2 linked regions of the Azospirillum brasilense genome follow. The main gene of each other region encodes a partner of the protein of the gene in region 2 in a complex. Links are inferred from orthologs where the notes say so. Each region holds a gene or a part of one and is shown on either strand. Other genes may lie near its edges.

What was found. The genes of interacting proteins can lie anywhere in the genome.
Region 1: lptB (region 2) and lptE share a complex: the UniProt entries of both Escherichia coli proteins name them as parts of the lipopolysaccharide transport and assembly complex. The link is inferred for Azospirillum brasilense from one-to-one orthologs.

The regions. Positions count from the first base shown.
Region 1 is NZ_CP012914.1:71,451-75,600, reverse strand. Bases 640-3,639 are described here. They hold lptE (LPS assembly lipoprotein LptE), read right to left. Parts: upstream 2,416-3,639; coding sequence 1,864-2,415; downstream 640-1,863. Other genes in these bases: leuS (leucine--tRNA ligase), read right to left, coding at 2,402-3,639; holA (DNA polymerase III subunit delta), read right to left, coding at 792-1,814; AMK58_RS00345 (esterase-like activity of phytase family protein), read left to right, coding at 640-781. Also shown: more of AMK58_RS00345, read left to right, coding at 1-639; more of leuS, read right to left, coding at 3,640-4,150. UniProt on the Escherichia coli protein: Together with LptD, is involved in the assembly of lipopolysaccharide (LPS) at the surface of the outer membrane. Required for the proper assembly of LptD. Binds LPS and may serve as the LPS recognition site at the outer membrane.
Region 2 is NZ_CP012915.1:1,623,883-1,628,004, forward strand. Bases 807-3,778 are described here. They hold lptB (LPS export ABC transporter ATP-binding protein), read right to left. Parts: upstream 2,719-3,778; coding sequence 1,894-2,718; downstream 807-1,893. Other genes in these bases: rpoN (RNA polymerase factor sigma-54), read right to left, coding at 807-1,877; AMK58_RS21090 (LptA/OstA family protein), read right to left, coding at 2,738-3,634; lptC (LPS export ABC transporter periplasmic protein LptC), read right to left, coding at 3,631-3,778. In the rest of the region: hpf (ribosome hibernation-promoting factor, HPF/YfiA family), read right to left, coding at 1-176; more of rpoN, read right to left, coding at 300-806; more of lptC, read right to left, coding at 3,779-4,122. UniProt on the Escherichia coli protein: Part of the ABC transporter complex LptBFG involved in the translocation of lipopolysaccharide (LPS) from the inner membrane to the outer membrane. Probably responsible for energy coupling to the transport system.

The sequences.
Region 1 (4,150 bases), on a different replicon or contig from region 2:
CGACGAGTTCGGCCCCTACATCCTGGTGACCGATCGCACCGGCAAACTGCTGTCCCTGCATGAGAGCAAGGTGGACGGCAAGCCGGTGCGCTCCCCCGACCATTACGCAGTGTCCACACCGGCGGTGCCGGGCGCCGTCGGCTTCGAGGTGCGGCGGTCGCGCGGCTTCGAAGGGATGGCCGCGTCGAAGGACGGCCAGTTCCTCTACCCGCTGTTCGAAGGGCCGCTGTGGACCGGCAGTGCCTGGGAAACCAAAGACGAGCGGGAGTATCTGCGCATCGCCGAGTTCGACGTCGCCAAGGGCGACTTCACGGGCCGCAGCTTCAAGTACCTGCTGGAGGCCAACGGCAACAACATCGGCGACTTCAACATGATCGACGCCACCACCGGCCTGATCATCGAGCGCGACAACGGCGAGGGCAACCCGGCCCAGGGCTGCACCGGCCAGCCGACTCCGGACTGCTTCAACGCCCCGGCCCGGTTCAAGCGCGTCTACAAGATCGACTTCGCCCAAGCCGACGCGGAGGGTTTCGTGAAGAAGGTGGGCTATGTCGACCTGATGGACATCGACGATCCGAAGGGCGTCGCCCGGCTCGGCGGTGACAAGGGCACGTTCACCTTCCCCTTCGTGACCATCGAGAATGTCGATGTGGTGGACGCCGAGCACATCGTCGTCGGCAACGACAACAACCTCCCCTACTCGTCGGGCCGCGCGCTGGGCAAGCAGGACCACAACGAACTGATCCTGCTCCGCGTGCCGCAGTTCCTGGCCGCGAAGTAAGGAGAAACGGTCAGCGCCGCGCCAGCGAGGCGAGCTGGAAGAGAACCCGGGCGCAGAGCGTCTGGTCGGGCATGTTGGTGCGCTTGCAGTCCGCCTCGGCCTCGACCAGCCGTTCCAGCGCCTGCCGCACCAGCGGCGCCGGCCAGCGGCGGGCCTGACCGGTCAGCCGCGGCTTCATTTTGAAGAACACCGGCGGGCGCAGCGCCTCCACCGCGGCGTCCGCCGACTTGCCCGCCGCCACCTGCCCGGCGACCATCTGCAGACGTTGGAAATGACGCTGGGCGGCGCGCAGGATCGGCACCGGGGACATGCCCTCGGCGAACAAACGGGCCAGCGAGCGGTCGAGCGTCGCGAAGTCGCCCTCCGCCGCCGCCCAGATCGGCTCGTCGAGCGACAGGGCCGCGCTGTCGCCGACGCAGGCCTGGGCGTCCTCCAGTCGGACGCGCGTCTCCGTGCCCATGTAGAGCGCCAGCTTCTCCATCTCGCCGCGTGCCACCATGCGGTCGCCAACCAGGTTGCCGGCGAGGAAGGTCAGCGCGTCGGGATCGGCGGTCAGGCCATGGCCGTGCAGGATGTCGGCGATGACCCGGCCAAGCGCGGCCTCCTCCTCCACATAGCAGGGAATGGCGACGGCGCCGTCCGCCCCTTCGAACAGGGTGCGCAGTTTCGACCGGTTGCCGAGATCGCCCGCTTCGACGATGACCAAACTGTCGCCGGGCGTCCGATCGGCCAGAAAGGCGGTGAAGGCGGTGGTGACGTTGTCCTCCGCCTCGCGCACGCGGATCAGACGGCGGCCCCCGGTAAAGGACAAGGCGGCGGCCTCGTCGGCCAGCCGGGCCGGATCGTCGGCGACGGCGCGGCCCAGCATCTCCGTTACCCGGAAGGGATCGGACAGATCGGTGACCACGGTACGGCCCAGCCCCATGGCGCGGTCGCGCACCAGACCGGTGTCCGGGCCGTAGAGCAGGACCGCGCGGATCTTGGGATCGGGGCTGCGCAGGAAACCGTCGATCGCCCGGGCTTGCAGCTTCACGAAGACACCGTCGGTGGCGGAGGTCCGGCCTCCGGTTGTCCTGTGCGGATCAGGGCTTGCGGCCGAGCTGGGCGGCCACGCGGGTGGTGATCTCGTTGGAGATTTCCAGGAGCGCGCGGTCGTAGGCGTTTTCGACCGTGGCCAGGGCGCCGTACTGCTGCTCCAGCACGTTGTAGCTGATGTAGGAGCGCGCGTTGGCCTGGAACAGGATCGCACCCGTCGCCGCGTCGATGAGCTGGTAGGGCGCGTTCACGACGAGCTGGGCACGGGTGGCGGTCGCGTCCTTCTGAAGGGACAGCTTCTGCTCCGACGCGGTCAGCGCGGTCTCCAGCCGGTAGCGCGGGGCGGCGGGGCGGCCGTCGGCGTAGAAACGATCGATCAGCAGGTTGCGCAGCTTTTGGCCGTAACGATCCTTGATGCCGTTGATCTCGACCTGCTGAAGCTCGGCGCTGCCGATGCTGTTCGCCCCGAGGTTTCCATACATGGGCTGGAAACCGCAGGCCGCCGTGGCAAGCACGGCCGGCGCGACCAGGGCGAGGGCCAGAAGCCTCCGCCGCCGGACGCCGGCTTTGCTGCCGGTATGAAGGTCAGACGACGACATTGATCACCCGGTTCGGGACGACGATGACCTTGCGCACCGGCTTGCCCTCCAGGGCGCGATGGACGTTGGGATCGGCCAGGGCGGCCTGCTCCGCGGCGTCCTTCGCCATGTCGCGGGGCAGCTCCAGCGTGGCGCGCAGCTTGCCGTTGACCTGCACCGCCATGGTGACCGAGTCCTCGACCACCAGGCCGGCGTCGGCCTGCGGCCAGGGCTGGTTGACCAGCAGCGTGGCGTGGCCGAGCTGCGCCCACAGCTCTTCGGCCAGATGGGGCATCATCGGGGCGATCAGGCGCACGGTGGCCTCGAAGCCCTCGCGGAGCACCCAGGCCTCGCCCTCGCCCGTGCCGTCCAGCTCGGCGAGCGCGTTGGACAGCTCGCGCACGCGGGCCACCGCCTTGTTGAAGCGGAACTTCTCCAGGTCTTCCGAGATGCCGGCGATGGCCTTGTGGACCTGACGGCGGGTTGTCTCCGCCTTGGCGCCGAGGGCGTCCGGCTTCGGCGCACCGGCGGGCGGCAGAGCGACCGGCGATTCCGTCACCATCCGCCACAGGCGGTTGATGTAGCGCCAAGCGCCGTCGATACCGGCCTCGGTCCATTCCAGGTCGCGTTCCGGCGGGCTGTCGGACAGCATGAACAGGCGGGCGGCGTCGGCGCCGTAGGTGCCGATGATGTGCGCCGGGTCCACCACGTTCTTCTTTGACTTCGACATCTTCTCGACACGGCCGACCGTCACCGGGCCGTCGTTGTCGTTGCGGATGTAGTCGCCGAGATCGTTCTTGCGGATGTCGGTCGGGGCCAACCAGGCGCCGGTGCCGGCGTCCTTGTAGGTCTCGTGGTTCACCATGCCCTGGGTGAAGAGGCCGGCGAACGGCTCCTCCACGTTCAGGTAGCCGCACTGCTTCATCGCCCGCGTCCAGAAGCGGGAGTAGAGCAGATGCAGCACGGCATGCTCGATGCCGCCGATGTACTGGTCCACGGACAGCCAGTAGTCCACCGCCTCACGCGTGAAGGCGACGTCCTCGGCCTTGGGCGAGCAGAAACGGGCGAAATACCAGCTCGACTCGATGAAGGTGTCGAAGGTGTCCGTCTCGCGCACCGCCGGCTTGCCGCAGGTCGGGCAGCTCGTGTGCTTCCAGGTCGGGTGGTGGTCCAGCGGGTTGCCGGGCTTGTCGAAGGTCACGTCCTCCGGCAGGACCACCGGCAGATCCTGCTCCGGCACGGGAACGATGCCGCAGCTCTCGCAATGGATGACCGGGATCGGGCAGCCCCAGTAACGCTGGCGGGAGACGCCCCAGTCGCGCAGGCGGTACTGGGTGGTGCGCTCGCCCTGCCCCTGCTCCTCCAGCCGCTTGCCGACCTCCTGCTTGGCCGGCTCGACCTCCATCCCATCGAGGAAGCGGGAGTTGCGCAGCAGGCCGGGGCCGGTGTAGGCCTCGTCGCCGACCACGAAGGTCGCGGGATCGGCGTCCGCCGGAACGACCACCGGCTGGACCGGCAGGCCGTACTTGCGGGCGAAATCCAGGTCGCGCTGGTCATGGGCCGGGCAGCCGAAGATGGCGCCCGTGCCGTATTCCATCAGCACGAAGTTGGCGACGTAGACCGGCAGTTCCCAGGACGGGTCGAAGGGATGCACCACCCGCAGCCCGGTGTCGAAGCCGCGCTTCTCGGCGGTCTCGATCGCTTCCTCGCTGGTGCCCAGGCGGTTGCACTCGGCGATGAACTCGGCCAGCGCGGG
Region 2 (4,122 bases):
CGACCGACATGGACCTGAATGTCGGCCTTGAACAGATGCGCTTCGCGCGTCAGGACGACGTTGGCCTCGATCGGCTTGTTGAAATACTTGCCGACGATGGTGTTCAGGCTGTCCGCGACGTGGGTGCGCAGAGCGTCGCCAACGTCAAGCTGCTTGCCTTTGACGGTCAGTTGCATTTTGGGATGTTTCCAATCTGGTCCGCGATAGACATAGGACGACGGAAGGCCGCCACGTGCGGACGGGGACCATAGTGACGGCGGTATGGGCTGTCAATCAAGGACGACCCCCTCCCGGCCCGGTTACATGCGTGACATCTTGGCACGGCGTCGCTGCACCGATGACGGAATGCGCATCGCTTCACGATACTTCGCGACCGTCCGGCGCGCAATGTCGATCCCTTCACCACGAAGGATTTCGACGATTTTATCGTCCGACAACACGTCGTCCGGCTTCTCGGCGTCGATCATCGCCTTGATGCGGTAGCGCACGGCCTCCGCCGAGTGGGCGGCCTGCCCGTCGGCCCCCTGGATGGCGGAGGTGAAGAAATATTTCAGCTCGAACACGCCGCGCGGCGTCGCCATGAACTTGTTGGTTGTGACACGGCTGACCGTGCTCTCGTGCATGCCGATCGCCTCGGCGATGTCGCGCAGGATCAGCGGCTTCAAATGCGAGACGCCGTGGATGAAAAAGGCGTCCTGCTGCCGGATGATCTCGCTGGCCACCTTCAAAATCGTGGTGGCGCGCTGGTGCAGCGACTTGACCAGCCAGTTGGCCGATTGGAAGCGCTCGGTGATGTATTCCTTGTCCGCCTTGTTGCGGGCGGTGCCGGAGATGCGCGCGAAATAACGGTGGTTGACCAGCACCCGCGGCAACGTGTCCGGGTTCAGGTCGATCAGCCAGCCGCCGCCCGGGTTGGCGCGCATCAGGATGTCGGGGGTGACGAGCTGGGCCGGCGTGTGGTCGAAGCTGAGCGCCGGCTTGGGGTTCAGCTTGCGGATCTCCGCCACCATGTCGGCGACGTCCTCGGCGTCCACGCCGCAGACCTTCATCAGCGCCGGCAGGTTGCGCGCCGCCAGCAGCTCCAGATGGTCGAGCAGGGCCTCCATCGCCGGGTCGAAGCGGTTCTTCTCGCGCAGCTGGATCGCCAGACATTCCTTCAACGACCGCGCGAAGATGCCCGGCGGGTCGAAGCGCTGGCAGGCGGCGAGCACCCGTTCCACCCGCTCCGGCGCGCAGCCGAGCTGCCCCGCGAGGCTCTCGACCTCCAGCCCGGTGATCCAGCCGGCCTCGTCCAGCATGTCGATCAGCGCCAGACCGATGAGCTGGTCGCCGAGGTCCGGCAGGTCGATCTTCAACTGCTCGGTCAGATGGTCGCGCAGGCTCTTCTGGCCGGTCAGCGTGGCTTCCAGGTTGGACTCGTCGTCCTCGAAGCCGCCGCGGCCGCCGCGCTCCTGCCAGGAGCCGTAGACGTCGCTGGAGCCGTCCGTCCCGTCGGAGAAACGGTCGTCGGAATAGACATTCTCGAAATCGGTGTCGAGCGGCGCGTCGGAGGCCGACCCCATCGTCTCCGACGACGTCATCTCCACCGTGTCGCGGGTGCGCCCGTCGGTCATCGGCGGCTGGCGCTCCTCCGGCGCGGCAAGGTCCACCGCTCCGGGCTCGCCCCCGCCGTCACCGGCACCGTCGCCCCCGGATTCGCCGCCGCCCTCGCCGGGACCGCCGTCGCGCTCCAGCAAAGGGTTCTGCTCGATCTCCCGATCCACGAAATCCGACAGTTCGATGTTCGACAGCTGCAGCAGCTTGATGGCCTGCTGCAGCTGCGGAGTCATCACCAGGGACTGGGACTGACGAAGATCGAGGCGTTGGCTGAGCGCCATGGGCAGGGAAACCGCACTAGAGGCTGAACCGGTCCCCGAGGTAGACCCGGCGCACGTCCTCGTGCGCCACGATCTCGGCCGGTTCTCCCTCCATTAGTACCACACCATCGTGCAAGATGTATGCCCGATCGACGAGGTCGAGCGTTTCACGCACGTTGTGGTCGGTGATGAGCACGCCGATGCCGCGGTCGCGCAGGTGGCTGACCAGCTCGCGGATGTCGTTCACCGCGATCGGGTCGATGCCGGCCAGCGGCTCGTCGAGCAGGATGAAGTGCGGCTGGGAGGCCAGCGCGCGGGCGATCTCGACGCGCCGCCGCTCGCCGCCCGACAGCGCCAGCGCCGGGGCGCGGCGCAGGTGGGTGATCGAGAACTCCGCCAGCAGCTCGTCCAGCATCTGCTCGCGCGTGTCGCGGTTGGGCTCCACGACCTCCAGCACGGAGCGGATGTTGTTCTCCACCGACATGCCGCGGAAGATCGACGCCTCCTGCGGCAGATAGCCGATGCCCAGCCGCGCCCGCCGGTACATGGGCAGCGCCGTGATGTCCTGCCCATCCAGCAGAATGGTGCCGGAATCGGCGGCGATCAGCCCGGTGATCATGTAGAAGCAAGTCGTCTTGCCCGCCCCGTTGGGGCCGAGCAGGCCGACCGCCTCGCCGCGCTGGACCGTCACGGTCACGTCGCGGACGACCGGGCGCTTCTTGTAGGCCTTGCCCAGATGCAGGGCCACCAGCCCTTCGGTCGGGCGCACGTCGGTGGCGGGGTGGTCCGCCGGGTGACCCGACGCGTTCGGGGCGGAAAGGGTCGGACCGCCGAGGTCCCGGTCTTCGATGTCCATGGCCATTGATTCGCTGCCGGGTCGGTCAGGGCTTCGCGGCGGGCGTTCCGCCCGGTTGGGCGGCGGGCGTGCCACCCGACTGGGCGGTGGGCTTGCCACCGGGGGCGCCCGGCTCCTGGCCGGGGATCAGAAGGCCCATCACCCGCCCGCCGGTGGCGGGGCCGGCGATCACCCGGTTGACCTTGGTCTTCATGTTCATCTCGGCGGCGTCGCCATTGAGCTGGTTGTCGTTGCGGGTGATCTTGACGTTGCCCAGCAGCACCGCCGTCTCGTCGGCCACCGAATAGACCAGCTTGTCGGACAGCGCCACGTCGGTCGCGGTGGTCACCACCACGCTGCCGGCGCCGTCGATGCGCTCCATCTGGGTCGAGCCGTCCGGCATCTTCTTGAGCTGGCCGATCAGAATGTCGGCGCGCAGCCGGTCGCCGTTGGCGATGCGCACGGCCACGGCGTCGCCACGGGCCACCGTCAGGTTCTTCGCCTCGTAATATTCCAGCGTGTCGCGCGCCGTCACGATGTCGGTGCGGGTGACCAGCTTGAGGTTGCGTCCCGTGACCACCGCCACCTGCTTGTCCACGTCGTAAACGCCGCGCTCGCCGAAGACCTCCTGGGTCGGGCTGACGATGCGCACGTTGCCTTCGGCGAGAAGCTGGAACACCTCGTTCCCCTTGCCGGGCACCTCGCGGTAGTAGGCGGTCAGCACGTCGGCGTAGACGGTGCTGTCGGTGCGCTTGGCCGAGGCGTTGCCGCGCGCCACGTAGGCGCGCACGTCCTGATGCCATTCGATGGCTTGATCGGCGTTGACCTCGACCGGGTTGGGGCCGCCGCCGAGGCCGGGCAGCCCCTGGGCCGCCGGGACGGAGGCCCCCGACACCAGGAGGAACACGGCCAACAGCGGGGCCGCAAAGGTGGCTGCACTCAACGCGTCTTTCCTCCCGGGCTTTCGGCGGCCTGGACGTCGGCCTTGGACTGGTTCAGGAACACCATCGTCTTGCCACGGTCGGACAGGCGGAAACCCTCGGCGTTGATGACGCCCTGCGGCCCCTGGCCCACGACATGGACATCGCCCCAGGCGGTGCCCTTGCGGATGTCGGATTCCGCTTCCTCGGTGGTGAACTCGTTGCCGTCGTCGCGCATGACGCGGACATGGCCCCGCATCTGCAGGATGCCGGTGACCTGATTGTACCAGCCCTTGTCGGAACGGATGGTCACCCAGGTGCCATCGGTCTGGGTCATCTCCGCCTCCGGCTGGTCGAGCAGGACGATGTCCGGCTGATCGGCGATGCGGTCGGCCTTGGCGGCCACCAGCGAGAAGGGCTGGTTTTCCTCGTCCACCGCGATGTAGCGCGGCTTGATCATCTCAAGCTGGCCCTTGTCGGCGGAGATGCGCAGGGTCGGCAACTCGGTCAG